One region of the Phascolarctobacterium faecium genome, then DNA from elsewhere that is predicted to be linked to it. Evidence: riboswitches for the same ligand, from Rfam matches in the RefSeq annotation. Region 1 holds a riboswitch; each other region holds the start of a gene.
The links. Region 1 has a riboswitch for cobalamin ahead of PFJ30894_RS01375 (TonB-dependent receptor). Riboswitches for the same ligand answer to the same signal wherever they lie in the genome.
Positions count from the first base shown of each region.

Region 2: another riboswitch for cobalamin. It lies ahead of PFJ30894_RS04255 (methylmalonyl-CoA mutase family protein); the one in region 1 lies ahead of PFJ30894_RS01375 (TonB-dependent receptor).
Region 3: another riboswitch for cobalamin. It lies ahead of PFJ30894_RS08745 (TonB-dependent receptor plug domain-containing protein); the one in region 1 lies ahead of PFJ30894_RS01375 (TonB-dependent receptor).
Region 4: another riboswitch for cobalamin. It lies ahead of nikB (nickel ABC transporter permease); the one in region 1 lies ahead of PFJ30894_RS01375 (TonB-dependent receptor).

Region 1 is NZ_AP019004.1:289,345-297,319, reverse strand. It holds gene PFJ30894_RS01400 (phosphoribosylaminoimidazolesuccinocarboxamide synthase) at 1-24, opposite strand, end outside; gene PFJ30894_RS01395 (hypothetical protein) at 189-434, shown strand; gene PFJ30894_RS01390 (hypothetical protein) at 662-1,162, shown strand; gene PFJ30894_RS01385 (DUF554 domain-containing protein) at 1,229-1,939, opposite strand; gene PFJ30894_RS01380 (MerR family transcriptional regulator) at 2,112-2,942, opposite strand; cobalamin riboswitch at 3,061-3,237, shown strand; gene PFJ30894_RS01375 (TonB-dependent receptor) at 3,409-5,652, shown strand; gene PFJ30894_RS01370 (4Fe-4S binding protein) at 5,714-6,538, shown strand; gene PFJ30894_RS01365 (hypothetical protein) at 6,525-6,722, shown strand; gene PFJ30894_RS01360 (hypothetical protein) at 6,715-7,209, shown strand; tRNA gene PFJ30894_RS01355 (tRNA-Gly) at 7,346-7,420, opposite strand; gene PFJ30894_RS01350 (Crp/Fnr family transcriptional regulator) at 7,534-7,959, opposite strand.
Region 2 is NZ_AP019004.1:866,151-874,125, reverse strand. It holds gene scpA (methylmalonyl-CoA mutase) at 1-1,940, opposite strand, end outside; gene PFJ30894_RS04255 (methylmalonyl-CoA mutase family protein) at 1,943-4,132, opposite strand; cobalamin riboswitch at 4,614-4,789, opposite strand; gene PFJ30894_RS04250 (AbrB family transcriptional regulator) at 4,918-5,949, opposite strand; gene yihA (ribosome biogenesis GTP-binding protein YihA/YsxC) at 5,961-6,599, opposite strand; gene lon (endopeptidase La) at 6,601-7,975, opposite strand, start outside.
Region 3 is NZ_AP019004.1:1,795,766-1,803,740, reverse strand. It holds gene PFJ30894_RS08770 (TonB-dependent receptor plug domain-containing protein) at 1-1,829, shown strand, start outside; gene PFJ30894_RS08765 (carbon-nitrogen hydrolase family protein) at 1,897-2,664, shown strand; gene PFJ30894_RS08760 (ATP-binding protein) at 2,773-3,816, shown strand; gene PFJ30894_RS08755 (VWA domain-containing protein) at 3,817-5,769, shown strand; gene PFJ30894_RS08750 (hypothetical protein) at 5,789-6,340, shown strand; cobalamin riboswitch at 6,460-6,636, shown strand; gene PFJ30894_RS08745 (TonB-dependent receptor plug domain-containing protein) at 6,976-7,975, shown strand, end outside.
Region 4 is NZ_AP019004.1:879,033-887,007, forward strand. It holds gene PFJ30894_RS04285 (MATE family efflux transporter) at 1-1,253, shown strand, start outside; adenosylcobalamin (AdoCbl) riboswitch at 1,307-1,444, shown strand; gene nikB (nickel ABC transporter permease) at 1,559-2,503, shown strand; gene nikC (nickel transporter permease) at 2,505-3,335, shown strand; gene PFJ30894_RS04300 (ABC transporter substrate-binding protein) at 3,404-4,981, shown strand; gene PFJ30894_RS04305 (ABC transporter ATP-binding protein) at 5,006-5,797, shown strand; gene PFJ30894_RS04310 (ABC transporter ATP-binding protein) at 5,733-6,806, shown strand; gene PFJ30894_RS04315 (S-layer homology domain-containing protein) at 6,973-7,975, shown strand, end outside.

The DNA.
Region 1 (7,975 bases):
TTTGCCTTCGTAAATTTTCTCCATTGGTAACAACCCTTTCACTTTTTAAAGTATTGGAACTGTTCTAATATTATATAATATTTGTCCTTGCAGTTGCAATAGAAGAAAATGTGAATTTTCTTTAATTTGACAGGCAATAGCTAATGTGATATTTTGAAGTCAAAGAAAACAGACAGGCGGTGGCAATAATGATCAATATTTCGATACCTGCGATCTGGATCGCATTTTTTGGAGCCTTGTTTGGGGCGATGCTGGGTGTGGCTTTGTCCTTCTGGATCATTAAGAGAGAGGTACAGCGGGAAGTAAGACGGATCGAAAACGAATATAAATTTCTTTTGGTACAGGGGCTGGTCGGCGGTGTGATGAAATACTTTTTTAAAGACGAAGAAACAACGGTCTGTAAAGAAGATGCAAAACAATCGGCAGAACAGTGATTATAATAAAACAGACCTCGGACATAAATATGACGAGGTCTGTTTTATTATGGGAAGGGCTTAACAGATTTATGAATTTTAACAAAATAAATGCTTGTAATATTGATAATATGGAATAAATTAATTAATAAATTCAAATAGGAGATAGCACACAGTTGAAATTAACAAAAATGTTTTGTATGATGTATTTAAGCAGTAATACAAAATAATTTAAGGAAGTGAATCGAATGAAATTGAAAAATGTTTTTTCATTACTGGCAGCTTTAGTAGTTTTATGTGTAGGCGCTATGGCTGTGGCGGCTCCTGCTCCCAGTCAGCTTGGGCAAAGCAGGGCGGCGATCGAAGTTGCTAAAGCAGAAATTCCGGCAAACTGTAATCTGATTGGTTATACAACTAAAGGTGATGAAAGCCGTATTACTTTTCAAGACCCTGACACTTTGGAATATTATTATGTGAAGGTTGCAACGGCTACTTCCAAAATCAAAGAGATAGAAGTCAAGGGTGCAACATTTGTCAAAGGCAGCACTATTATCAACAAAACTCCGGCAGATATCGAGCGCTTTGTTATGGCTGAATACCCGGATGCCCGCAATATTGTTGTAACTATGGACAAAGAAGGCAATAATTCCTACTATGAAGCCGAATTTACTACCCTTAAATTTAAGGGGGAATTAAAGTTTAATCCTGCCACCGGCGTTATTTTTGAGCGTGAGCTGGATTATTATTGAGGATTCAGGTATCATGGAATAAAAACAGGCCCTGTATGCAGGGCCTGTTTTTTTAGTGTTAACTGTTCAGCAATAAGTGCGCCAAAGATAACTGAGCGGCATTACGATAAATAAAGCCGGCAGCGTATTGGCGACACGGAAGTCTTTCAATTCACAGATACGAAAGCCGGTAATAATAGCTAAAATGCCACCGCAGGCCATAAAATCACCAATCATCAGAGGATCTGTAAGCGGCATGATGAAGCCGGCACTCCAAAAGAGGATGCTGAAAAAAAGAAACTGGGGGATTGCGATACAGGCGATCATAGGACCCATATGAGCAGCAAAAGCAAATGCTGCAAAAATGTCCATAACAGATTTTGTTAAAAGAACAGTGCTGTCGCCATTTACGCCTTCACCAATCGCGCCGAGAATTCCTGTACTGCCGGTACAGAACAGCATCAGCAGGCCGACGAAACGGCTGATATAAGCATCATTATCTGCTGCCGCAGTATTGGTGATACGTTCGATAAGTGTTTTAAGCCTAAGCGAAGCGAAATTGATCTGGTCTTCGATTCGAAGTGCTTCGCCGATGATAGTACCCAAGATCAGAGCTAATGTAACTGCCGGCATAGATTTTATATTTTGCAGCAGAATGATGCCGATGATGATGGAGCAGTAACCGAATAACCCATAAAGCGATTCACGCATTTTGACTGGCAGCAGTCTTCCGAAAAAACTGCCGAGCAGGCCGCCGATAAGTACGCAGGCTGAATTGACGATGATTCCAATAGACATTTTTTTACCTCCTTGCAAAAAATCGCATCATTATAACATTTCGTTTGCAACAATGCAAATCGTATAGGGGGTATTTTTAAGAAGTATCTAAATAGAAAAATATCTGGTAATATTAGAGAAATTATATTTTCACAAGTAATAAAATAAACCGTTTTCTAGATTAGAAAACGGTTTATTTTATTTGTACTTCTATTTTGTAAATATATTCGCTGATTTCATCAGTAAGCCAAAAGTTTTTTATTGATGTGATATAAATATCGGATATAGGAACGAGCATATTATGCTTGCAGTATTCTGACAGAGTGTTGATATACTTGTCATAATTGTTCATGTAGATACCTTTGAAATAAAGGGTAAGGTAAGTTCCTTTTGATTTTATGGAACATTTCGGATAATCGGTTTTAGTGAAAACAGGACAGAAATAATATTTGATATGACGAGGTTTTTTTTGATCTAAAAGTGAATTTTTATCTACAACATAACCAAAAGTATGATTGTTAAGGGGAATATGTTCAGCAAGATTTATAAACAGACTGGCGGATATTTTTGTTCTGTCTTTAAAGTTCATTTTGGGAGAGACTGGTTTACTTAAATATAAAAATTCATTGTCTGTTCGAACTGTTAGTACATCATTAAATTTAATGTTTTCCAATTGGTTAAGAATAAGGAGGGAATGATGCAGTTCATTTTTTGTTTTAATTATCTTTTTGAGTAATTTTTCAAGAAATATTTCACGATCAGACATAATATTTCTGTAATTAGTATAGGATTTGTTAGATAAATAAGTTTTGATTTCTGCTAAAGGAATATCCAGTTTACGCATCGTCAAAATCAATTCTAGTGCAAATAATTGAGTGCGTTTGTAATAACGATAACCATTTTCTTCAATAACTTCAGGCGTTATAAGACCTAAACTGTCGTAATAAAGCAAAGTTTTTCGAGGTATTTTGCAAAGCTTGGCTAACTCACCTGTTGTAAAATAATTATCAATTGGTTCTTTCATAAAATAATTATCTCCCTATTGACTGTCTAGTAGCTATACATAGTAATATATCATATATGATATTATAACATATAATTATTAATATAAAATAGAATATAATATCATAAAATATAAAAAGTGAATAATGATGTTATCAGGTGACGCAGGTCTTAATAGAGAAGCTGGGTGTAAAGCCCACACGATCCCGTCGCTGTAAAAGTGAGCAAATCCATATTTATGTCACTGGAGTTATCCGGGAAGGCTTGGAGGAGCGATGAAATTGAGTCAGAAGAACTGCCTGATGATTAATTTACTGCTGCGTGAGACAGTTTGGTAATGGAACAGCTTTTATCTAGCTATTTAATACCCTGTGCGTCTTATGCACAGGGTATTTTCTGATTCTAATAAAAGTTATTATGCATATATCTATTAGGTTAATGCATAAAATATTTTAGTAATATACAAAAAATAGGAAAGGGAGTTGAGTATGTTGAAAAAGGGTATGGGTAAAAGTATACTGATGACAGTACTTATAACTGGCAATGTCATTTGGGGGGGCACAGTAGTATACGCCGAAGAGGGGCTGCAGCAATTTAATCTGGATCAGATGGTTGTTACAGCAACCAGAACTATGAAAGAACTACAGGAGGTACCTTCCAGCGTCAGTGTTGTCACCTCACAGGATATAGAAGAAAGAAATATTAATTCTGTACCTGAAGCTCTGCAGACTCTGCCGGGCGTCTATATGAACCAAGCAGCACAGGGAGGGATTCAGATCAGGGGCTTCAGCTCCAGTGATATTTTGGTTTTGCTGGATGGGCTTCCGATGAATACTACTTATAATAACGGTATGGAATGGGAAATGGTACCTGTGGAAAAAATAGCCAGAATTGAAGTTGTAAGGGGAGCAGGCTCTTCTTTATATGGCGGTAGGGCTGTGGGCGCGGTTGTCAATATTATCACTAAGGATAATCCTGAAAAAAAAGGAGCCAGTGTAAATGCTGTAGTCAGCTATGGCAGTAATAATACCTGGAAAAAAGCTTTATACGCAGATGCAAGAGTGAATAAAAAATTATCTTTCGGCGTAGGTTATGAAAACAGAAAATCAGATGGATATAGGGGTTATTATTATACTGGTAGCGCTTCCAAAGGCAGTGGAGGGATTAAGCCTGACCACGAATTGCCGCAGCTCAGTAACGGCAAATATGTTTTAGGCGGACGCGGAGAAAAGGTTTGGGAAAATGAAAACATTTCCGCTAATGTGAAATATGATTTTGATGAAGACAGATCTTTAAAATATACTTTTATCCATACGGAAAGTGAGTATCGCTACCAAAATCCGTGGACGACAATTTATAAAGACGGTAAGCCCGTATTTAGTGGCAGTGTTGATGTTGGTAATGGACAGATAGTGAAGCCAAGCATTGGAACATATCTTGGTTATGACGGGCGGAAAGAATCCGATTTACATACATTGTCATATAATGACAATAAAAATAAATTCAGTGCCAACTTTGGGTACATGGATATGAAAAGTAATGGCTATAGCAGTTCCAGCAGTCCAAAATCTATAGACTGGAACGGTGCCGGTACTGATTCTTTCTATCCCGGTGAAACCTATAATTTTGATGTACAAAAAGCGTGGGATAATGTAGGCAAACATTCTATTCTAGTAGGAGGCAGTTTTAAACAGGAGAGCTTTGATCAGCTGCGTAAATATCTTAGCAACTGGCGCGATCATGATTCTGTTATCAGCGGACTTGGCGATAACGGTGTTTATGAAAACCATGGCGGTAAAGCGCGGAACATAGCTTTATTTGTGCAGGATGAATATCAGATCAGCGATCCGATGACGATGTATTTAGGCGTACGTTATGATCATTTTACAAAAATGGACGGTAAAAGCAGATATTATGATAAAAATACCGGTGCTTTAACACGTTCTTTGGACTATGATGAAGTCAGTTATAGTGAATTCAGCCCGAAAATAGCATTTGATTATAAAGCTGATGAAAAGACTAATTACTATGTTTCTTATGGACATTCTTTTAATCCGCCGCCTTTGTATCAGGTCTATCGTGACGGCGGTGGCAGTATGGGCGGTGTAGTGGCTAATCCTGATCTTGATCCGGAGACCTCAAATACTTTTGAGATTGGCATGAAGAAGAAATTGTCGCGGCAGACTAATCTGGGGATCTCTTTATATCAGGTGAAAACAGATGATAAAATCCTTTATACGACCCATTATCAGCCTGGAACAACAACAGCAGAATATAAAAAATATGAAAACTACGGTACGGAAAAACGCCGCGGTGTAGAATTTACGGTCGACCATAAATTTAACGATAACTGGGGCACATATTTTAATTATGCCTGGCAGCAGGGGAAAGTGAAACAAAATGCGGTGGTGGGAACTAACCTGAAAGATGCTGACAGCGCAGACTATGGCATTCCTAAACATCTGCTGCATGCCGGCGTCAATTATAATAAGGATAAGTTCAACGCTATACTGGATTGTCAGTATGTGAGCGCTCGTCAGGCTCCTGATGATGTGACAGGAGAGTATGGGGCGGAAGACGCGTATTTTATCGTTAATACTGCCTTTAATTATGAAATTGCTAAAGGTACGATTTTACAATTCGGTATTAACAACCTGTTTGATAAAGAATTTTATGCCAGCGAAGCAACTTCCGGCAGGACATATAACGTAGGCCTGCGTTATAGCTTTTAAGTAAATAAAATCAGGGCAGGGATTTTCCCTGTCCTGAAAATTCATGGAAGTGGAGATAAAAATGGGGTTTAAATATCAGCGGCTTTTGGGGTATTTTTTAGGTTTTATTTTATTCTATGCTCCTTTTGCGCTATTTCAAAAAATAATATTTTTTGCTTTTACGGGCAAGTGGCAGCAGCTGACCATTCATAGCCTTTGTTTTCGCATTCAGACAGAGCATTTACTGGATGGAAAGTTGCTGCTGATGTCGCTTCCTTTTATTGCTTGTATCGTGATCTTGCTGATAGTTACTTTGTTTTTTGGTCCTGTATTTTGCGGCAGATTATGTCCTGCCGGAGCTTTTACCGAGTATTTAAGCAAAGTCATACCATCAAGGCTGCAGATAAGCTGGCGTACTTATACCGAGATCGTTCCGTTTCGTTATGGCATGCTGGCCGGGTTTGTGATATTGCCATTTTTTGATAGTCTGCTGGCATGTGCATATTGCAATTTCTTTCTATTTGATTTGTTTGTTAACTATTTCGTTTTTGGGTATTTTATTTCTTTGAGCTCCAGTATGATTCTGACGTTGTTTTTGTGGGCAGGTCTGTTTGGTATCTTTACTAAAGGCGGCCGCGGATTTTGCAATTTTTTGTGTCCTGTAGGAGCGGTACAGAATTTGTTGTATTCTTTCAGCAGCAGGCTGCCATTCGTTTATCGGTTGATTATAGACCGCCAAAAATGTATTGGCTGTAAAAGCTGCAGCCTTGCCTGTCCTATGGAAGCGATGGTGATAGAAGAGCGGAAAGCTGTGAATTGCGTACATAATTGTATCCTGTGTGGGGTCTGTATCAGTAAATGTCCGGAAAAGGCGATCAGATACGGGAGGAAAGATGATGAGGAATAAAGTAATTACTTTTTGTGCAGCTATGGGTATACCGATTTCTTCTTGGGGCAGCACCTTTGGCTGCACCGGTATTTGTGGCAGCTGCCAGTTAAGCTGTTTGCCGGGAGCGGCGGCTGTCGTTATTTTATCTGTTAAAATTTTTTCTAAGAAGATAGCTGAAAAAAGGCGGGCCAGGTATGAATAAACAGCTTGGGAAAAAAATACTTCTGGTGTTGGCTGCTGTTATGGTAATGATCTTACTCAGCAGTTTCAAAATGCAGAATGAAGGCGACAGGAGCTTTAAAAAAATAGTTTTGAATAAAAATAAAAGTGTTGAATATACTGTTGACGTAGGGAAAATGGGTCTGCTTAAATACTGGCTGGAGCCGAATGTTTTTTCCGTTGCTTTGCGTTGTCAGACGGAGGACGATACCTTGAAACTGCGTTGTGAAACAGAAGGCGTGGATGCTATAATTTCACAAGGCTCTAAAAAAGGGATTTGGAAAAAGTTAAAATCTGAAGATGTTTTAGTAAAACGCAGTAAAAATACAGTGCCAATAAATTTAGAAATCGCTGTACCTTCAAAAAATATTTATAGAAGAAATGTGCAGGAAGGTAAAATAAAAATTTGGAATCAGGACGAGCTTTATTCTGTAATAAATTTGAAGATCGTAAATTCCAGATATCAGTGACAGTGTTTTACTAACATATCATTGACAGAGTAAAAGTTTGCTGTAATGGTAAGCTTATTTTTTATTTAGAAAAATTATAAGTGTACTCAAAGAAATAAAAAAGCCACAGAACTAAGTTCTGCGGCAAAATATTTTATGGAGCGGGAGACGAGATTCGAACTCGCGACACGCGGCTTGGGAAGCCGCTGCTCTACCACTGAGCTACACCCGCATGATTACTAAAATATTATAGCACAACCCCAGAACCATTGCAACTGTGAAGGTTCTGGGGTTGTTTTAATAAAGCTGATTATTGACATAGTTATATTAAAAGCAACTTTGTCATCATTTATCAAAGTCATAGCTGACATCTTTAATAGTTTTGGAAACGGTGACCCTGTTTAAACCTGATAATAAAGCAATCTGTTCGTGTGTCAGATAAAAATTGCCTAAGTTGTGGTGCGCCAGTTTTAACGAATATTCAATACGTTCTTTACTGGTATCAAAAACGAGATTGGTCAAATGATTGATGATACGGTAAAAACGGGAAGATAAATGATGGATAATGATTATGTTGAGAGACAAATGTTTTTGGATTAAAGTATCAAAAATAGTTTTTGAAACCAGACAGCCTGAAACATCTGTCAATGGCAGGATTAAAATATGATCTTGAGGAGATTCTGCGTTAAAGTTTAAAATTCCTAACAAATCGCCGGGCCTTAAAATATCAACACCAATTTGTTTACCTTGATTATTTTGACGAATTGTCATGAAACTGCCTGATTCG
Region 2 (7,975 bases), 580 kb from region 1:
TTATCTACTGCATCCTGCGCAGCTTCTTCCGGAGTTTGGAACAGAGGGCCGATATCTACGTCGTAGCCCATATCTGCGAAGGCGGTAGCAATAACTTTCGCCCCGCGATCATGTCCGTCTTGTCCCATTTTAGCAATATAGATACGGGGACGACGGCCTTCGCGCTGTTCAAAGTCATCTGTCATCTGACGAACTTCCTTGATAACATCTTCGTCAGCAAATTCGCTGCTGTAGACGCCGGAAATTGAACGGATGATAGCTTTATGACGGCCGCAGACTTTTTCGACAGCGTCAGAAATCTCGCCTTTGGAAGCACGAGCACGAGCTGCGTTAACTGCCAGCTCCAGCAAGTTGCCTTCACCGGTTTCCATGGAATGGGTGATAGCGTCCAAACAACGGCGAACTTCATCGTTGTCACGGTTAGCACGCAATTTTTTCAAACGTTCGATCTGCGCCAAACGAACTGCAGTGTTGTCGACTTCCAGAATATCAAGCGGATCTTCTTTTTCCAGACGGTAATCGTTTACGCCGACAATTTTTTCGGCGCCGGAATCGATATGAGCCTGACGACGTGCTGCCGCTTCTTCGATACGCATTTTAGGAAGACCGGTATCAATAGCTTTGGACATACCGCCGAGCTGTTCGATTTCCTGGATATGTGCCCAGGCTTTTTGGATCAGCTGATTGGTCAGTGCCTCTACATAATAGGAACCGCCCCACGGATCAATAACTTTGCAGACTTTGGTTTCGTCCTGAATGTACAATTGAGTATTACGAGCAATACGAGCCGAGAAATCTGTCGGCAACGCGATAGCTTCGTCCAAAGCGTTAGTATGCAGCGACTGGGTATGCCCCAAAGCTGCTGCCATAGCCTCGATACAGGTACGCGTAATATTGTTGAACGGATCTTGCTCTGTCAGGCTCCAGCCGGAAGTTTGCGAATGTGTACGCAAAGCCATAGATTTGGTTTTTTTCGGGCCGAAGGAATTAACGATTTTCGCCCACAGCATACGTCCTGCACGCATTTTAGCAATTTCCATAAAGTAGTTTTTACCCATTGCCCAGAAGAAGGACAAACGCGGTGCAAACTGGTCAATAGTAAGACCATGCTCAGTACCTGTACGCAGATATTCGAGACCGTCGGCTAATGTATAGCCAAGTTCGATATCAGCAGTAGCGCCTGCTTCCTGCATATGATAACCGGAAATCGAGATACTGTTGAATTTGGGCATATAAGCGGAGGTATATTCGAAAATATCACCGATGATGCGCATGGAAGCTGTAGGCGGATAGATATAGGTATTACGAACCATGAATTCTTTCAGAATGTCGTTTTGGATCGTACCTGCCATAACTGATTTGTCTACGCCCTGTTCTTCACCAGCCAGGATATAGAAGGCCAATACAGGCAGCACTGCGCCGTTCATTGTCATTGATACAGACATTTGATCCAGAGGAATGCCGGAGAAAAGAATCTCCATATCCAAAATAGAGTCAACGGCAACACCGGCTTTACCTACGTCACCGACAACGCGCGGATGATCGGAGTCATAACCGCGGTGAGTTGCAAGGTCAAATGCGATAGACAGACCTTTTTGCCCTGCCGCCAGGTTACGGCGATAGAAAGCATTTGATTCTTCTGCAGTAGAGAAGCCTGCATATTGACGTACTGTCCAGGGTTTGGTTACATACATCGTTGAATAAGGTCCACGCAAAAATGGCGGGATACCTGCCATATAATGCAGATGTTCGCAGTCTTTATAGGCATTCACATCATATAAAGGAGCTACGTTGATTTGTTCCATTGTACGGTAAAAATTTTCTTCAAAGGATTTACCGGTTTCAGTTTTTAATTTTTCCTTCCAGGCAGCAAACTCGGCGGCGCCTTGTGCGGGTGCCTGCTGAAAGGGAATTTGACTAAAATCAGGAATTCTGGACATTATCAGAACATCCCCCTTTCTTTTTGCATACGGAGCAAGGTTTCATAGCAATTGGATTTGACGCTGATGTAATCATCCATACCTGCAGCATCACAGATTTCTTTCAGTTCTGCGCTGGGAGCACCTGCCAGGAATACCTTCATTTCCGGATTTACAGCTTTGATGCCTTTCGTAACTGCTGGGGCCAGTTCCGGATAAGTAGCGTCAGTCGAGCAGACGATGGCTGCATCGGCACCGGACTCAAGCGCTGCTTTAACAGCTTCTTCGACAGTGAGGAAGCCATTATTTGTCACAACCTCAAAGGCAGCCACCTGCATGAAAGAGGTAACAAAATCGGCACGTGCTTTATGCTGCGGGATCGGTCCCATATTGGCCAGGAAAATTTTAACGTTTGCACCGGTTTTATCAACAAAATTTTCCGTACGCATACGCAGTTCTTCATAGCGTTCAGTCCAGCGATGCGGAGCAATAGCTTCAACCTTTTCGCCATTAGCACTGCCGGTAAGAGCTGCTGAAATTTCACCCATAGTTGCTCCAGCCAATAATGCTTTTTCAGCATCAGCGATCAAAGAACCCAACTCACTGGCATCACGTTTGCCAAGGTCGCTGAGTACAGCTTCTACATAAGCATTGTCGCGTACTTTTACGTTGACTTCCAAATCAGTTTTGCGTGCTTTAAGGATTCCTGCGAAATCAACTTCAGGCACTTCCAAAAGTTCTTCAGTCATGTTCGGGTACATGTTATTGCCGACTGCACGATCTTTTCTGGTAGCAAGATTTTTAAAACGTTCTTCTAAAATAGCTTTAACCGCTGCCTGTACTTTGCCGCTTTCAAGCGCTGCCAGTAAGCCGCCGTGGCTTTCGATTTCCTGGAACTTAGCCCAGGTTTTTTCCGTAAATTCTTCTGTCAGCGGTTCAATATACCAGCTGCCGCCGGAAGGATCGATCGGCTGAATAAAGTTGAATTCATGCTGTTCCATGATCTGGATATTACGGGCAATACGGCGGGAAAATACATCACTGGGACGAATGCAATGATCGAAAGGTTTGACATACATGCCGTCCATACCGCCAACAACCGCAGAGAAGGATTGTGTTGCCGCACGCAGCAGATTTACATAAGGATCGTATTTCGTCTGGCAGAAGGTAGAAGTGCTGACATAAAGATTGATCTTTTGTGCTTCTTCATCCCCACCGCAATTTTTAACGATTTGCGCCCAAACCATTTTCAGACTGCGCAGTTTAGCAATTTCCATAAAGAAATTAGCTCCGATACTGAAATGAAAACGCAGGTGGCGACAGAAGGTATTGACATCAATACCACGGCGTTCCATAGCGCGCATATAAGTTACAGCTGCATTCATAGCATACGCTACTTCCTGAATGTCGTTAGCACCGCCATTATGATAAACATCGGTATTGACAACTACTGTTTTAAGCTGCGGAGCATTTTTTTTAGCCCAGGCAATGCTATGTGCCATTTCGTCATAATATTCGTCCAGCGGACGAACTAATTCGCCGTCCAAAGCAAGTTCGCCAATCGGATCGACAGTAATAGCGCCATGTAATTTTTCGAGGGCCAGACCTTTTTTCTCGCAGACAGTGATTACAGCAGCCAAAAGAGCGATGTTGGAAGCGCCGGCATAAATATCGATTTCGAATTTTTCCAGATCAACACCATCCAGCAGTTTTTCCACGTCAGCTACAGTAGCCAAAGATACGCCTATATCAGCAACATCTTTTACTTCTGCCTTATCAGGATCATAGCCTTTGCGTGTCGCAGTATCTAAAACGACACTAGCAGCGGTAGTTCCTTTCAACAGCTCGTATTTAACCATTTCATTGGCTTCGGCAGGAGTTTTTCCATCACACTCCTGAGCAATAGTCCATACTTTATGGATATAACCTCCTGCATTAGCACCGCGCAGGTTGCTTTCCATGCCGGGATAGGTTTTATTGTGAGTAATCTTCTCCTGATCCTCTAATCTATAAATAGGATTCAGGGTGATACCCTCATAAGTTTTAGTGAACATACTCTTTTCAAAAGAACCGCCTTTAAGAGCAGTCACTACTTCTTGCTTCCACTCCTCATAGGACGGCGGCGTAAATTCATCGAAAGTAACCGGAGGGATAGTTCCCACTAAAGTTTCTTCCTGCTGAATCTCTGCTGTAAGGTTTTTATCTTGTTCCATATACGGCATCCTTTCATTAATTATTTTCTGTGCCGGGGTAGTAAATGTTCACCTCCTGTACTTTGCTTACTTATGTATCGCAGAATGGTTCGAGAATCTCCTACCGAAACTGCCTCTATAAGCCCCTTATCAAAAAAAGCAACCATCACAAAAAATGTGATGGTTGCTCTTGCCGCGCACCCCTACGCAGGCAATTGAGAAGAAGGTTCTTGCACAAAGAGAATTTGAGAATGGCAATAAACCCGGCAGGTTGTCCAGACCTGTCACAAATAAATATATACACTGATGGCTGACCTTATTTTCGAGGTCTAGCCATCACACTTCGACCTCAACGCGCTTACAAAAGCACAGAAAAACAGAAAACCGTTTTCTTAAAATAATATTAAGAAAAACGGTCAGAAATTCATAGCAAAAGATTCGCACTTCGTATTTACCTAAAATACGAACTCTGCAGCATCTCCTCCCCGTCTCTCGCAGGTCAATCAGCGATGTAGCTAAGGCAGTTCTTCTGACTCCGATTCATAGCTCACTTCACCTTCCCAGTATTACTACCAGTGGCATTTGAAGTTTACTCCTCGTTACAGCGGCGGGACCGCGTCGGAATTGCACCGACTTCTCTATTAAGCTCTGTAGAGCACCTTTAGCTTACAATATTCATTTGTTAGCTTAATTATATTTATTACTATTTCTTTTGTCAAGTCTTTTAATATATTTTTTCATATATTATTTTTCGCAAATAAAACAGTATCGTAGCTTACTATTTTATTCAGTAAGCTACGATACTGCTAATCAAGACTTTTATTTTTAAAATACATAGTGATTCCCAAAGGAACGCAGATATTCAAAAACAATAACCGTACTAATTGGTAAGTAAGAATGATTGAAACATCTTCTCCCATACTCATTCCAGCCAGACACATTTCCGCAATTCCGCCGGGAGCCATTGCTAAAAAAGCGGTTACTAAAGAAAACCCATACCGTTCTGACAGGGACCAGGCAACAACAACACTGACACCAATCATCAAAACGATACCACTAAAAATATAAGGCATCAATTCCTTAGTAGCCGAAAGTTTTTTGGGATCCAGCATTACGCCCATGTATAATCCAATACTTACCTGTGCCAGCATCATAAGCAAACCAGGCACAGGCTGTAAACTTCCCCAAAAATACGACCCTGCCGCTGTTGCCAGAATCGGCCCCAGCAAACGCGGTGTTGGCACCTTTAACTTAGTCGCAACAAAAGCGCCTAAAAACGACAATGGGACAAGAATAAGCCAATGCGTACCGTCTGTTGTCTGAACAATAGCATTGTTTTGCATAACCTGAGCACCTAAACCATGGATTACCAGAAATGGTACTGCTACAATAACGCCTACCAGCCTCAGAGTCTGCATAACGACAACAACATTTGCGTCAGCCCTTGGATCATCCTCCGACATCAGCATCATTTGCGTCAGCCCGCCAGGCATAATGCCCATCACACAACTGATCAGATTAGCCGAAGTATGTCTCGCTGTCCACCAGGCAATTAAAACAGCAACAGCTACAGCTATCAGCGTGGCTTCCAGTACCCCAAAGGTCTGATGCGTCATTTTCTCCCATGTATCAGCTGTAAAATTACGGCCAATACCATACCCAGCTACAAGCAAACCCAATTCACGCCAATTCTTAGGCCAGGTAACAGGCGAACCAGCTATCTTACAGGCTACTGCAGCAAAAATGCCGCCTAAAAGATATGGTATAGGCAATTCCATTTTTAAAAATAACGTTCCTAAACAGGCTGCCATAACAAACAGCAGCAAACGATTCAACATATTTCCCTCGCTTAATAATGCCCTTCCAGTGCCGTCATGATCCGCCCTATCAATTCACTGCGCATTGTATTCTGAGTTACAGAATAGGTCATAATACGGCTGTCATCCAGTCCCAGCTCCCGTTTGAATAATGCTTTTTGAGCCATCGCTGCATTTTTCGACAATTTATCTGCTTTGGTCAAAATAACCTGAACCTGCAGTCCACAGTCCAGTAACCAGTGATAGCTTTCAATATCGCTGTCCAAAGGCTTATGCCTGATATCAATAAGCTGACAGACCAGTCCTAGATTATCAGATCCGGAAAGATATTTACTGATAAATCCTGACCATTTATCTTTGTTCGTTTTAGCTGTTTTGGCAAAACCATAACCTGGTAAATCTACTAAATAAAAATCAGCACGTTCTTCCTGCCCTTCAGTAGTGCGTTTAGCCTGCAAACCATAAAAATTTATAGTCTGTGTTTTGCCTGGAGTCGAGCTCACTCTTGCCAAGCCGTTACGTCTGCAGAGCGAATTGATCAGTGATGATTTGCCAACATTAGAACGCCCTATAAAAGCAGCCTCTATTAACGGTGGTGTCGGATATTGGTCTGCTCTGACAGCAGATGTGATATATTGGGCATGAATAATATCCCAGGTTCCTTTATTCATCTTACTCCTCCAAAGCTAATTTCAACACTTGATCCATATGATTAACAGGAATGAATTTTATTGCCGCACGCACATTGACAGGAAGTTCTTCCAGATCCTGCATATTCTGTTCTGGAAGCAGAATGGTTTTTACACCATAACGATGCGCCGCCAGCATTTTTTCTTTAATTCCTCCTACCGGAAGCACTTTGCCAGAAAGAGTGATCTCTCCAGTCATGGCAATACCCGCTTTTATGCAACGTTTAGTCAGTGCTGAAACCATAGCCGTCACCATAGTAATGCCGGCGGAAGGACCATCTTTTGGGATTGCGCCTTCCGGTAAATGAATGTGGATATCAGTAGTTTCATAAAACTTTTCATCCAAATGCAGCTCTTTAGCCCGAGAACGAATATAAGTATAACCGGCCTGAGCAGATTCTTTCATAACATCACCCAACTGCCCAGTCAATACCAGACCTCCTTTACCGTTAGTAGCCAGTACTTCTACCTTCAGTAATTCACCTCCAACACTGGTCCAGGCCAAACCTGTGCAGATACCTATTTCTGCCTTGGCAGTCAGATCGCTTTCCAGAAAAATAACCGGTCCTAAATATTTAGTCAGATTTTTTTCGGTAACTTTAGCACTTTTTACCTGTTTCGTCACAATACGATGTGCTGTTTTACGGCAGATCGCCGCTATTTTCCGTTCTAAATTACGTACACCGGCCTCACGTGTATATTCGCGTATAACATGACGCAGAGCTGTTTCTGTAATATTCAAAGTTTTTGCAGTCAAGCCATGTGCCTGACGTTCCTTCGGCAATAAATGCAATTCGCCGATTTTCACTTTCTCGTCCTCAGTGTAACTGGTAAGTTGAATCACTTCCATCCTGTCTAATAGAGCAGGAGGGATAGTTTCTACCGTATTAGCCGTTACAATCCAGAAAACATGTGACAAATCAAAAGGGAATTCAATATAATGGTCACTGAAAGTGTTGTTTTGTTCCGGGTCTAATACCTCCAGCAGAGCCGAAGCCGGATCCCCCCGAAAATCAGAAGCCATTTTATCAATCTCATCCAGAAGAAAAACAGGATTCATGCAACCGCTGGTTTGCATACCATGAATAATCCTGCCTGGCATTGCGCCGATATATGTACGACGATGACCGCGGATTTCTGCTTCATCACGAACGCCACCTAAAGAAACACGGGTAAATTTACGCTCGATCGCTCTGGCAACCGAATGTGCCAGAGAAGTTTTACCCACACCAGGAGGTCCGACTAAACATAAAATCGGTCCCTTACTTTGTTTGGTCAAAGCACGTACTGCCAAATACTCTAAAATACGTTCTTTTACTTTTTCCAAACCGTAATGGTCTTTATCCAGTACTTTAGCA
Region 3 (7,975 bases), 950 kb from region 1:
CTACAAGAATGGAAAATAAATTAGTTGATACTCCTGCCAATATGTCGGTCATAACATCAGAGGAGTTTGAAAAAAGAAACTATCAAAGCGTAAGTGAAGCTTTAGAAAATGTTCCTGGTGTTATTGTAAAACGCAGTGGATTTTTAGGTGGAGATCAACATATTTATTTAAATGGTGATGATAGAGTATTAATTATGGTTGATGGGCGAAGACTTAACCAGGATAAGGGAACTTCTGGACGTTCTGGTTTTGATATAACTAATTTGCCATCTCCTGATTTTATTGAAAAAATAGAGATTTTGAAAGGTGCAGGATCATCATTATATGGTTCAGATGCAGTAGGTGGTGTTATAAATATTATTACCAAAAGTGCCAATAAGAACTATGCAAAAATAAATATAAATACCGGCTCATGGGGTTCGCAAAATTACAGTGCTTTAGTAAGTGTGAAAAAAGGTAAAACTGGCGTAATCACAACGATAAACAAACAAAAGCAAAATTATGTAAAATACAAAGAAGCTGATTCCGGGGATAATGTTAAGTGGCCTAATTCTTCTAATAATATTATAGGCGCGACAATTAAAGTTGATCAGGAGTTTGACGGTGATAAATTAGCAACGTTATATTTTGAGCACTCATTTAAAGATGGTGGCAAACCTTATTATGCTCCGGGTTTAGGTGGGTGGAATACTATTAAACCAGGAGCATCTGGTACTGATTTGAACAATAATATTTCAGGAAAATTTGAATGGGGACGTGGAGAAAAAAATACTGGGTTTATACAAATATATAGAAATTATTATAGTGGCAATTTTTATGATAATAATAGTGACAGCAATTATTATGAAACTAAAGATGGTGTAGAAATTCAACAAACTTGGGAATTATCAAAAAATAATAAAGTAGTCGTTGGTGCTGATTGGCGAGAATCTGAGGTAAATAATCCTGGTACATATGGCGGTAAAATTGCTAAAATCAACAATAAGGCTATTTATGTACAGGATAGCTGGGATTTTGCCGATTCTTGGCTTTTAAATGCGGGGCTTCGGTATGATAAACATAATTTTTTTGGAAATAAAACTACGGCAAGTGTAGCAGTAAATAAAAAATTTAGTGAAGACAGTCATGCATATCTTTCTTGGGGGCAAATTTTTAATGCGCCACAGGCTAATGATTTATTCTATTATTCGCCATCAATCCCTGGGGTGTCAGGCGCGATGATAGGTAATGCCAAATTAAAACCTGAAACTGGTGAAGTTTGGACTATTGGCTATGATACAAAACTTAACGATAAAATACAATTGGGGATCAATGCATTTTACAGTGAACTTGATGATGCAATAAACTGGGCAGCTTTAGATCCAAATAATTTTTTAAGTGATTGGACAGTTGCTAATGTTGCTAAACAGAAAAAACGTGGTATGGAGTTTAATGTCAAACATAAGTTAACGGATGAGTTTTCAATAAATGGCAGTTATACCTATGTAAAAGTTGAGGAAGATAATAAGGATGGAAATGGATTTAAACGCAATACTAATGTATCACCTAATCAGTATAAAATAGGCATAAGCTTTAATAAAGATAAATGGGATGCAGAATTATATGGACGTGGAGCTAGTGGTGCTGATAAAAGTAAATATGTAGATTCTAAGTATTTGACTTTAGATCTTTCTTTGCAATATAAAGTTCAAAAAGATTATAAAATTTATGCCAAAGCATATAATTTAACTAATGCTTCTTATGCTGAAACGGGTGGTGTTTCTAATGGCAAGTATTCTTTTCCTATGCCAGGACGCTCTTTCCTTATCGGTATGGAATACGCATTTTAAATAATGAAACGCAAATATATGGACTGGAGCATAAGCTTCGGTTCATATATAATTTGAAGGAGTTTTTATGAAAGTAGCATTATGTCATTTAGAACTTAGCAATGGTCCTGAGCAGAAAAATATAGAACTATTGGAAAAAGCAGTTCGAATTGCTGCTGAAAAAGGAGCTAATTGGGTAATTACTCCGGAAACAGCAGTGCAGGGGTATTACTTTTATAAATTAGAGCCAGAAACAAAAGTAGATAAACAACCGTCTTCTAAATTAAGTTTCTTATTATCATTAGTTAAAGACTATGGTTTATTTTTGTTTTTGGGGTGTGGTGAATACGATAGCGAATTGAACTGTAATTTTAATTCTTGTATTGTATTTGAACCAAGTGGAGAAATATGCGGCAGACATAGAAAAATTATTTCTCATGGTATCGGTGCTGAGGCTTGGGCGAGAACTGCAGATGTACTAAAACCTATCGATTGTTTGAATATTAAAGTTGGAGTGCTTGTATGTGCAGATGCATGGTACAGTGAACATGCTAAAAAGATGCAGAAAAAAGGCGCACAGATAATTATTGATATAGCAGCGTGGCCTCCAACGGAAGTTTGTGGCAATCCGTTAGGAGCATGGGAAAAATGTTCCTCTGTTACAGGATTACCAGTGCTGGTTTGCAATCAAACCGGAAAAACTGAATGGATGGATATGACTATTGGGCAAAGCGTCGTTATAGAGCATGGCAAAGTAAAATTTAGTTATAATGGGAAACAGGCAGTTTTATTATTCGAGTGGGATGAAGTTACAGGAATAGTTATATCAAAAAAATTTGAAGTTATTTTTATTTAAAATTTGACTATATACTTGGTATATAGCTTAATATGATATAGTAATTTAATTGTAATGAAATTCTTATGGATATTTCTTACTATTATTGTGCTTTTAGGAGGAGTTATAGTGAAAAGAATGTCAGTATACCCATTTACAGCTATTGTAGGACAGGATGATATGAAAATGTCCTTAATATTAAATGTAATAAACCCGTCATTAGGCGGTGTTTTAATAAAAGGTGAAAAAGGTACTGCCAAGTCAACAGCAGTACGTGCTTTGGCCGAATTACTGCCGGCTATGGAAGCAGTACATGGATGTAAATTTCATTGTGATCCGGCAGATCCCAATCTGTTATGCGAAGATTGTGCATCTAAATATACTGAGGATAATAAATTAGTTGCCGATACCATAAAAATGCGTGTGGTCGAGTTGCCTGTAAGCGCGACTGAAGATCGCGTTGTTGGTACTTTGGATATTGAACATGCGATTAAGCATGGCGAGAAAAAATTTGAGGCAGGTATTTTAGCTCAAGCCAATCGTAATATTTTGTATGTGGATGAAATAAATTTGCTTGATGACCATGTTGTAGATGTATTGTTGGATGCTGCAGCAATGGGAATCAATACAGTTGAGCGTGAAGGCGTTTCATATTCTCATCCGGCTCGTTTTGTTTTGGTTGGTACAATGAATCCTGAAGAGGGTGATATCCGCCCGCAGCTTTTGGATCGTTTTGGCTTGTCAGTAGTTGTTACAGGTGAGCATGATCCCGCGCAGCGTGTTGAGGTAATTAAACGTCGTTTGGCTTATGAGCAGGATGCCGATACTTTTATTGCCGGTTATCAGCATGATCAGGAAGAGCTGGCTGCAAAAATTACACAAGCCAGCAGTTTGTTACCTCAGGTAGATATCAACGAGGAACTTTTGGAAACTGTTGCTAAATTAGCTGTAGAACTTGGTGTTGACGGGCATCGCGCCGATATTACTGTAATTAAAACAGCTTTGACACTGGCGGCTTTTAATGGACGCAAAGAAGTGGAACTGGAAGACGTAAAAAATGCTGCCAAATTAGTATTGCCGCATCGTATGCGTCGTCGTCCTTTTGAAGAAGGACAATTGGATTGGGATAAGGTTGAAAGTATTTTGTCCTCTGGGGCTAAAGGAGCGTTATAAATGCTGACTAATGCTATTTATCCTTTTGTGGCAGTAGTTGGGCAGGAGCAGTTAAAAAAAGCTCTGCAGATCGCTTTAGTAAATCAAAAGGCAGGTGGCCTTTTGATTGGCGGTGAAAAAGGGACTGCTAAATCCACCTTGGTACGCGCTGCTAAAGAGATTATTGGCACACAGAAGATAGTGGATTTGCCGCTTAATGCTACGGAAGATATGCTTTTTGGTAGTATCGATATTGAATATGCTGTTAGTAAAGGCGAACGCAGATTTTTGCCTGGGATATTAAGCAGAGCTACAGGTAATATTTTGTATATTGATGAAGCAAATTTATTGCGGCAGGAATTGCTGACTGCAGTTTTGGATGCTAACGCTTCTGGTATCAATCAGGTTGAGCGTGATGGCATTTCTTTTACTCATTCTGTATCGTATACTGTTATTGGAACAATGAACCCCGAAGAAGGAGTTCTGCCAGGTCATATATTAGATAGGTTTGGTATGTATGTTGATGCCCAAAGTGAGAAAGATGTGGTAATACGTACAGAAATAATTAGACGTTCTCTTGCCTGTGGCTTTGATATACAAAGCTTCAGAAACAGGTATTTTAATGAAACAGAAAAATTAGCGGCAAAGATTGCTTTGGCAAGGAGCATTGTAGAAGAAATTGAAGTATCAGAAGCCATGATGCAGCTGGCGGCACAAATGTGCGCACAGGCTTTTTGTGCCGGTCATAGAGCGGAAATTTATCTTTTGGAAGCCGCTAAAGCTATAGCTGCTTTAGCGGAAAGAAATTATGTTTTACCTAAGGATGTGGAAGAAGCTGCCATGTTTGTGCTGCCGCATCGTATGCGGAAGCCACCAGAACAACAACAGGAAAATCCGGAGCAGCAGGAAGAAGAACAGCCTGATGAGAATGAACAGCAGAATCAAGATGAAAACGAGGATAATGATGAAGACTCAAAGGAGTCACCGTTGGCGCTACCACCGCTTGATGATAATGAAGACGATGGTGATGAGGAAGATAACAGTGACGATGATGAGAATCAGGATGACGATAAAGAAAAAGAAGAGCAGAGTCCTGACAATGACAAAAATCAGTTAGCACCGGAAGAACAGATTGCAGATATTGATAAAAATTTTAAGCTTCCTAAAATGGTTCTGGATTTAGGCAAAGATCGCAATGTCCGGCGTGGCAGTGGCAAACGCAGCACGACTAAAACAGATCTTAAACAAGGGCGTTATGTTAGGGCTGAAATGCCGAAAATAAAAGTGGAAGATTTGGCTTTTGATGCTACAATCAGGGCTGCGGCGCCGTTTCAGCGTCTGCGTGAAGATAACGGTTGCGCCCTGAATATTAAGAGTGAAGATTTACGGCAAAAATTACGCGAAAAACGTATTGGCAATACATTTTTATTTGCAGTTGATGCCAGTGGGTCAATGGGAGCTCGTGAACGGATGCGGGCCGTAAAAGGCGCTATTTTCTATATGCTGCAGGAAGCATATCAGAAACGTGATCGTGTTGGTATGGTTGCTTTTCGCAGGCAAAAGGCTGAATTATTGCTGCCTATAACACGCAGCGTTGATCTTGCACAAAAGTGTTTGGCAGAAATGCCTACTGGCGGCAAAACTCCTTTAGCAGACGGTTTATCAACTGCGTTGGTAACTTTGGGAATGTTGAATAAAAAAGACAGCGAGTTAGAACCGATTCTGATTTTAGTAACTGATGGCAGAGCTAATGCCATAGAAGAAAACAGTGGTGATCCGGTAGAGAGTGCCTTAAAAATGGCTGAAAAAATTCGGAAGGCTAAAATTACCTCCGTTGTTATCGATACTGAAACAGATTTTATTAAACTGGGTGTGGCCAAAGCTGTTGCCAAAGCAATGGGAGCAACTTATTATAGCCTTCGCAGTTTATCTCAGGAACAGATTTTAAGAATAGTACGTAATTTAGATGTTTAAACAGGAGGTAAGAGGTAATATGATGAAAAAGTTAATAATGCTGCTGACAATTTGCATGATGTGCTTATTGGCGGTTTCAGCCAGTGCTGCAGAAAAGAATGATGAAGCACCACCTATCAATTGGGAAATTAGCATGATGCCCAAGCCTACGGCTGAGGAAATAGAAGCAGCACGTTGGTCAATTGTTTTAGAAAACACTATGGGCGTTTATGCATATGACATGGATTCACTGTATTTCCCAGAAGAAAAAAACGGGGTTGTAAACAAAGATTTAGTTAATGTTATTGTGAAAACTGTTTTTACAGACAAAGAATTACTAAAAAAAATGAATAAAACCTATGCAGAAAAACTGGCGAAAAAAGAAAAAGTTCAGTATTGTGAAATGCTGATGCAATTTAATGTGGCAGATAAAACCTATGGTGTAAAACAAATGGACGTTTATGGCAGCAAAGGAACGAAGCTTGAAACTAAAATAAATAACGGAGAACTTATCCCTGTGCCAGAGAAAACGTTTGCAGAGGCGATGCTGGAAATTTGTTTGCAAGCAGTGAATAATACATCCGAAAATTAAAATATAAATCCTATTAATGATATGAAATATCAAAAAAACTAAATATAAAATTAATAAGAAAAATAATTGGTGCATCAACTTGAAATAATACTTAATCTCATATATAATCTAGTATCATAACTAAATACTTATTGTCAGGTGACGTATGTCTTAATAGATAAGTTGGGTGTAATTCCTACACGATCCCGTCGCTGTAAAAGTGAGCGAGTCCAAACTAATGCCACTGGAAATATCTGGGAAGGCTTGGATAAGCTATGAACTTAAGTCAGAAGAACTGCCTGATGATTACTTTACTACTGCGTGAGACAGTTAGGTAATGTGTCGGCTTCTTTTGTTTTTATAATTAAGTCGTTTAATACCTTTTGCCTTAGGTGAGAGGTATTTTTTATTTGTTTATTGCAATTAAAGGCCAAGTACTGTGCGGCCATAAAGAAAGGGTACAGGAAACGTCTTTATTTCAATAATATAAAAAAGTTGTGAAGGGAAGTTGAGTATGTTGAAAAAAGGTACGAGTAAGAGTGCATTGATGGTAGCGCTTGTAACTGGCAATGTCATCTGGGGGGGGCACTGTAGTACATGCTGAAGAACCAAGTCAAGCATTTACGTTAGATCCTATGGTAGTAACAGCGCAGAGAATGGAAACGCGTGATTTAGATACACCAGCTGCTGTAACAGTAATTTCTTCAGAAGAAATTAAAAAGAGCGGTGCAGTAAATGTTGATACTCTTTTAGCCCAACAAATTGGGTTTAATGGAATGTCATATGGTCCTAATGGGCAAGAATATGGTGGCTCAGCTAGTAGAACAAAAATTCGTGGTTTGGATAAAGGCACATTGGTATTAGTAAATGGTGCTCCGATGAATTTGTTAAATTATAATGCGATATCCAATATTCCACTGGACAGCATAGAGAAAATAGAAATTGTTCGTGGCTCTAATGCAACTTTGTATGGGGCCGAAGCTATGGGTGGGGTAATTAATATAATAACAAAAAAAGCTTCTGGTTCTGCAAAAACAACAATATCCGGAACTATTGGTAATTATACAGATAAATGGTCAGTTGGCCATCAAAATGAATATTTTTCAGTTTATTATGATAAAGATTATTATGATGAAGTTAATCCTCAAACCCGTAAATTTCCTTATGGAGAATATGCAAGCTCATCAGGAAGCAAAAAAAATAATTATAATACTTTAGGAAAATCCAGAAAAGAAAGTATTTTTATTACAGGTAATATAGGGAAGAATTTGACGTTAAATTATAACCATTCAAAATCAGATCTTAATAGATTTCAGATAACTCGTTCTAAAGCAGCTGCTGATAAGCTAGGAACATCATATAAATATGACGATAATCGTGACACAGCTAGTTTAGTTTATGATGATACAAGTAACAAATTAAAATCTGTATTTTCTTTTAATAGCCGCTGGTTTACTTCAAATCAAAAAAAGAGTAATGAAAAAGAATTTTCAGTATCTGGTGGATCTTATAAAATGTTCAATATAACATCAGATACTCAGAAGGGTTGGTCTTTTAATGGAGATAAAGATAGCTTAATTGCGGGTATTGCAATTAAACGTGATTTTTATCAAAATTATAAATATACTTTTCAAAAGTCTGATAGAACAAGTTTAG
Region 4 (7,975 bases), 590 kb from region 1:
CACAGCCGCTGATGGGAGCGGTTAATACTGCTGTAATGGGACAGCTTCCTGATCCTAAGTATATAGCGGCTGTAGCCTTAGGTGCAATTCTTTTCAATAATATTTACTGGTTTTTTGGTTTTCTGCGTGTCAGTACCTCTGGATATGCCGCTCAAGCTTTGGGTTCTGATTCCAGAGAAGAAGGGTTACTGGCTTTTTTAAGACCGTTGTTCATTGCTGTGATAGTAAGCTGCAGCTGCATAATTTTGCAGAAACCTATTTTGACGGCTTATCTGTCATTGGTTGCTCCGGCTTCGGATGTAGCAGAACTCTGTTCGGCTTACTATGAAATTTTGATTTGGGGAGCACCGCTGGTACTGTTCAATTATGTGTCGTTAGGATGGCTGATGGGGCAGACAAAAGTACGTGCTTCTGTATTTATGCAGGTTTCAAGCAATGTCCTGAATATGATACTTAGTGTATTGTTTGTATTTGTATTACATTTTGATATTGAAGGAGTAGCCTGGGCTACACTTTTAAGTCAGCTTTATGGCGCTGCCGCAGGCTGTTGGCTAATGTATCTTTATGGTAACTTTGATTATAAAAATTTTGATTATAAAACCGTTATAGAGCCTGAGGAGCTAACGAAAATACTTTTGGTCAATACTAATTTAATGATTCGTACGGCTTGCCTGCTGACAGTTAACAATATTATTGCTGCTGCCGGTGCTGCATTAGGAACTGTAGTGCTGGCAGCGAATGCCGTACTGTTTCAGCTGAAAGATATCATGTCGTTCTTGGTCGACGGTATGGCTAATGGTGCTTCTGTTTTTTCAGGAAGGGCTCTGGGACAGAAAAACAGGGCATTATTTTGGCAGATTTTAAAAATGACCTATAAATGGTTGTTTGTGTTGGTGTTTCTGTTAATGCTTGGATTTACATTTGGCAGTACATTTTTAATAAATTGCTTTACAGACTTAGAGGAAGTAGCTGTGTTAGCAGAAACTTACAAATATTATGTTCTTATTTATCCTTTGATAGCTGGCATAGGCCTAGCTCTTTATGGAATGTTTACAGGTGCTACTTATACGGTTCCTATAAGAAATATGATGCTGATTGCTTTAGCTGTATTTTGGCCTGTGGAGAGACTGTTAGTACCTTTACTTGGCAATGATGGCTTATGGATATCGTTTTTAATATTTGTTGGGATTCAGTCTTTAATATTATTTTATTCATTGAGAAAGCTTGGAGAAAAGATTTATAAGATTAAATAAAAGTGTTTACTAAGTATATGGTTTGTGCTAATATTAATACAACTTAATAATTTTATCAAAGGTGCCTCAAGGTTGAATTAGGGAAGTCCGGTGTAAATCCGGCACGGTCACGCCACTGTAAGCGCATATTGCGTAAGTCAGATCGCAGCCTTTGATTTTTGCCATATCCGCGGGTGACGGATCAGCAGCTAGTTCCTGAAATTTGACTTAAATAGGCAGTCTTGCCTGTTTAAACAATATTTTATGATCTCCTGCATCCGTGGTTCATGGCTGCAGGAGATTTTTTTGTAAGGAGATGGGAAGCTTTGAAAAACAAACAGATTTGGGGCAGGATCGGGCAAATCGTATTGGTGCTTTTGGGTATCAGCTTTGTAACATTTGCTTTAGTTATGCTGTCGCCAGGTGATCCGGTCAGGCAAATGATTGCCGGTAATGAGGATATTGTTGTCAGTCAGGTTGAGATTGATGCGCTGAGACATGAATTGGGTTTGGATAAGCCTTTTATTTTTCAATATTTAGATTGGTTAGGAAGAGCGGTACAGGGTGATTTTGGGTTTTCCTATATGGTTAAAAAACCTGTTGTTGAAGAATTGATGCAGTCACTGCCGGCGACATTGATATTAGCGCTGGCTTCTACACTTTTTATGTTGGTGTTTTCACTGCCTTTGGGTATTTATTCTGCTGTCAAACGCAACAGTGTTTTTGATTATGCTGTGAGAGGTCTGACTTTTTTTGGTGTCTCAATCCCTAATTTTTGGATGGGGCTGATGCTATTGTGGATTTTTGGTTTAAAATTAGGCTGGCTGCCAATTGTCGGTGGCAGAGTAAGTCTGGAGACTCTGATTTTGCCAGCTACGACGTTGGGTATAGTTATGGCAGCCAAATATACACGTCAGGTAAGGACGACGGTTTTGGAAGAACTCAATCAGGATTACGTTGTCGGTGCTAGGGCAAGAGGCATGAGTGAAAGCTATATCCTTTGGCGGGAAGTATTGCCGAATGCGATGCTGCCTTTGATCACATTGCTGGGGCTGTCATTCGGCAACCTGCTGGGTGGTGCGGCAGTAGTAGAGATCGTTTTTTCCTGGCCGGGACTTGGTTATTTAGCGGTCCAGTCAATTATTTATCGTGACTTTCAGCTTGTACAGGGGATTGTTTTATGGATCGCCCTTATGTATATGGTCATCAATCTAGTTGTTGATATTTCTTATAACCGGCTTGATCCGCGCCTGCGAAAGGAAGGTAGATAGCATGGAGAATCTTATTAACGGATTAAAGAATAATCGTGCTTTTGCCTTTTCCAGTTTTTTGGTGCTGCTTTTGATAGGGATTGCGTTAGCGGCGCCGTTGCTAGCTCCTTATGATCCGTTGGAAGCTACGATGAAAAATGCTTATCTGCCGCCTTCGAGTGAACATCTTTTTGGAACTGATAAGCTGGGGCGAGATAATTTCAGTCGGGTTTTGTATGGTGCCAGCTATTCTCTGAGCAGTGTTTTGCTGTTGGTAGCGGTCATTTTTGCAGTAGGCACTTTGCTGGGTGTTCTGGCCGGTTATTTTGGCGGTAAGGTAGATACGGTTATTATGCGTATTTCTGATATGATGATTTCCTTTCCCGGGATGATACTGGCCATTGCTATTGCCGGTATCATGGGCGGCAGTCTGATCAATGCGATTATCGCTTTGACTATCGTTACCTGGACTAAATACGCTCGTTTGGCACGCAGTATGGTATTAAAGATAAAAAAACGTGATTTTGTCGAAGCGGCAGTTGTCAACGGCGGTAAACCGACACATATTTTGTGGAAACATATCGTGCCTAATATTTTACCGTTAATGATTATTACAGCAGCTTCGGATATCGGCGCTATGATGATGGAACTGGCAGGGCTTTCATTTTTAGGTTTCGGTTCGCAGCCGCCGGCTCCTGAATGGGGATTGATGCTAAATGAAGGCCGTCAGCAGCTGCAGACGGCTCCCTGGCTGATGTTTTTTCCCGGTCTGGCTATTTTTCTGACGGTAGTAGTCTTTAACCTATGGGGCGACAGTTTGCGTGATGTGCTTGACCCGCGTCAGGAAGATTAAGTTCAGCTGTTGAATAAAGTTTTATATACAGTCAATAAAATAAAAAGGATTTGAAAGGGAGATGTATGATGAAAAAAACTATTAAATTTACAGCAGCTGTTGCAATGATAGGCTTGATGGCATTTGCTTCAGCCGGTTGTGGCGGCGATGACAAAAAAGCTGCGGCAGCCAAAGACACTTTGAAATTTGGCGTTACTAATTTTGCCGACAGTCTGGAACCAACAGATAACTACTTTGGCTGGATTGTTATGCGTTACGGCTTAGGTGAATGTCTGGTAAAATTTGATGAAAAAATGAATTCTACTCCGTGGCTGGCAGAAAATTGGCAGGTCAGTGACGATAAGCTTACCTGGACTTTTAAAATCAATGATAAAGCAAAATTTTCAAACGGTAACAAAGTAACTGCAGAGGCTGTAAAAAAATCTATTGAACGTACTTTTGAAAAAGCCGCCCGTGCCAGAGCAATGTTTGAATATGACAATATCAGTGCTGACGGGCAGACGTTGATGATCAAAACTCACACTCCTGTTGCTACATTACCGGGAATGCTTGGTGATCCGCTTTTTATTATTATTGACACCAGTGTAACTGACCGTGATTATGCTAAGCAAGGGCCTATCTGTACCGGTCCATATATGGTCAATACGTACAGTAAAGCTAAAGCTGTTATGGATGCTAATCCTAATTACTGGGATGGCGAAGTACCGTTTAAGCATGTTGAGATCCCGACTATTGATGATCCCAATACACGCGCTATGGCCCTGCAGTCCGGTGAGATTGATATGGCAATCAATATTGCTCCAGGCGACATGTCGTTGTTCAGCAACAAAGATAAGTACAATATCAGTGCTATTGCTTCCCTGCGTGACGTATTGGCACGTATTAACGTTAAGGAAGGCAAGCCGATGTATGATAAACGTGTTCGAGAAGCGTTGCTGTCATCTTTGGACCGTGAAACCTACTGTAAGGTTTTACTGAAGGACACATTTACTTCTGGCGGACCGTTGATGCCGCCTTCTGTCGATTATGGATTTGATCAGTTAAAAGATCCTAATACCTATAATGTAGAACGTGCTAAGAAACTGTTGGAAGAGGCTGGCTGGAAAGATACCAATGGCGATGGCTATGTTGATAAAGAAGGTAAAAATCTGGAGATGGACTTTATTTTCTACAGCGGTCGCGCAGAATTGCCTTTGTTTGCTGAAGCTACCCAGTCCGATGCTAAAAAGGTTGGTATCAAGGTTAACCTGAAAAATGTTGATTACAATGTTTTGGACGGGATTGGTGTGCGAGGTGAATATGACTTGCTGATTTCCAATATTCTTACTCTGCAGGCAGGCGACCCCGAGGTCTTTATCAATCAGTACTGGAAAACAAATGTTAACGGTAATAATCCGCAGAACGGCAGCGGTTACAGCAATCCTGCCTATGATGCTCTGAGCGATAAGCTGGCAGTAGAATTTGACCCGGCGAAACGTCGTCAATTAGTAATCGATATGCAGAAAATTATTCTTGATGATGCGGCAACGATTATTTTTGGTTATCCGCAGACAAATATGATCAGTAATAATTCTATTGCCAATGCAGAAATTTTACCGTGTGATTATTACTGGCTGACGAAGGAGATCAAGCCTGCCCAGAAATAATCTGTGGGAAGAAGGGACACTGTAATGCTTTTAAAAGTTACAGATTTGGATATCAGTTACGGCAGCAAGGCTACCGTAACTGGTGCCAATATAGAATTGAAAAAGGGTGAGATTTTATCTATCGTTGGCGAGAGCGGCAGCGGTAAAACAACGGTGATACGTGCTATTATGGGCTGTTTGCCGGGTAATGGACATGTAAGCGGCGGCAATATCATTTTTGACGGCAGAAACCTGCTGGATAATACGCCGCAGCAATGGCGTGAAATGTGTGGGACTGAGATTTCTATGATTTTTCAGGACAGCGGTAATATGATCAACCCTATTCGCCGTATCGGCGAACAGTTTATTGATTATATTCTGACTCATGCGCCGCAGATTTCCAGACGGGAAGCTTATGATCTGGCTATTAAGATGCTTGATGATGTAAGGATGCCCAATCCTGACAATGTAATGCGCAGTTATCCGTTCGAATTATCAGGGGGGATGCGCCAGCGTGTAGGTATAGCTTTGGCGATGACCTTCAGCCCGAAACTGCTTTTGGCTGATGAGCCTACAAGCGCGCTTGATGTCACAACGCAGGCGCAGATCATCAGGCAGATCGTTGATGTTCGTGACGAATACAATGCCGCGGTGATCATAGTTACTCATAATTTGGGTGTAGCTTCGTATATGTCAAATAAAATCGTTGTGATGCAGAATGGTATGGTTGTGGAGAGCGGACTGCGGGAAGAGATTATCGGCGATCCACAGCATGAATATACTAAGGAACTGCTGGCGGCTGTTCCGGTTGTGGGAGGTAAGCGTTATTATGCCTGAGAACGTAAAATTACACCCGCATGAGAACTGTAACTGCGACCGTGATGGAGTTGCATTACCGCCAGAAATAGTATTGGAAGTAAAAAATCTGACGAAAAAGTTTCAGGTAGATGGCGGCAAGGTTCTCACTGCCTGTGATAAAGTAAATTTAAATGCTTACAAGGGACAGACTCTTGGCATTATTGGTGAAAGCGGCTGCGGCAAAAGTACTTTGGTCAGAACTATTTTACAGATCCATCCGGCGACAGAGGGCGAAGTAATATTTGAAGGACAGAACATTTTGAAATTGGAGGGAGAAGCGCTTCGCCAGAACCGCCGAAAAATACAAATGGTTTTTCAGGATCCTACAGCGGCTTTTAATCCGAAAATGCGGGTAAAAGATATTTTATGTGAGCCTTTATTGAATTTTGGGTTACTGAAAAATTCTGAAGTTGACGCAAAAGCTGCAGAGTTATTACAAATGGTGGAGCTGCCAGTGGAATTCAAAGACCGTTTTCCTCATAGTATGAGCGGAGGTCAGCGTCAGCGTTTGGGTATAGCCAGGGCACTTTCTCTGGAACCGCAGATTATTGTCTGCGATGAAGCCACTTCAGCGCTGGATGTTTCTGTACAGGAAAAAATTTGTGAATTGCTGGTACGGCTGCAGCGGGAAAAAGATATTACATATCTTTTTGTCTGTCATGATATTGGTCTGGTTGATTTGATGAGCCATCAGGTCGCGGTCATGTATCTTGGTAATGTAGTAGAATTATTGGAAAAAGGTCGTTTGTCTGTTAATGGTGTCCATCCTTATACTAAAGCTTTGATAAAATCTATCTTTAAAGTGGATTTCAAACCTGGAGAAAAAATTCAGCCGTTAGAAGGCGATATTCCGAGTCCATTGGCTTTGCCGCTGGGGTGCCCATTTCAGAGCCGCTGCGAGTATTGCCAGGAAATTTGCAGAAGCGAAAAACCACAATTGCAAGAAATTAAGAAAGGTCATTTTGCAGCCTGTCATTTTGTTAAATAATTTTTTAGTATATTGCAGCAGTCTTAATGGGTGCTGCAATATAAAAATATTTTTTGATGAATAAATACTTATTTATTCATATTTAAACACAGCCAAATAAGTACGCTTTTAAAAATATAAAATCGGTAAAAGTGTGCTTAGCATATATATTTTTTAGGAGTTGATTATGATGAAAAAAACTTTGGTGCTTGCTATGGCAATGGTGCTGGGAGTGACTGCTTCAGTGTATGCCGCTAATCCTTTTTCTGATGTTCCGGCCGGGCATTGGGCTTATGATGCCGTTAACAGACTGGCGGCAGCCGGAATTATTGATGGTTATGGCGATGGTAATTTTGGCGGCGAACGTCTGATGACACGTTATGAAATGGCACAAATTGTAGCAAAAGCTATGGCTAAAGGCGCTAATGTTGACCGCCTGGCTGTAGAATTTGCCGATGAACTGGACAGCTTGGGAGTACGCGTAGCAGCTTTAGAGAAAAAAGCGGATAATGTGAAGATTACAGGACAAATCCGTTATGAATATGCAGGGCGTGACGGAGATTTTAAGAAAGACAAAGGCAGTGTTGCAAAAAATCGTCTGCGCACTCGTTTATTTGTAAATGGCAGTGTAAATGAAGACTGGACTTATACGGCCCGTATTCAAAATGACCAGAATCTTGCTAATGATTCCGGTGATGAAGATACCAAACTCAATCAAGCCTATGTTACAGGTAAATTGGGTGGATTTAATGTTATGGCAGGGAAAGCGCCAGTATTTTTAGCTAATGGCAACCTTTATGACGATACTGCAGAAGTTATTCAGTTAACATATGGTAAAAATGTAAAAATTAGCGGCTATTGGGGGCAAATTACTGAAAAAGATTCCGGTTATATGGCAGATAAGGCCTATGGCGCCAGTTTATCTGGTAAAATCGGCCGCTTGGATTTAGCTGCCGGTTATGATAGATTTGAAGATTTAGATGCCGGGTTTACGAAAATTTCTAATAACGCGGTCTGGAATGCAGGGGCAAATTATAATTTTGGTGACTTTATTTTAGGGGCGATGTATCTTAATTCTGATATTTCTGATAAAGCTGTTGAAAAAGGTGCTGATACGGACGGCTTTGTCATCAGTGCTGCTTATAAGGGTGCCAAGGCCGCCAAACAGGGGACCTGGGGACTTTGGGGAA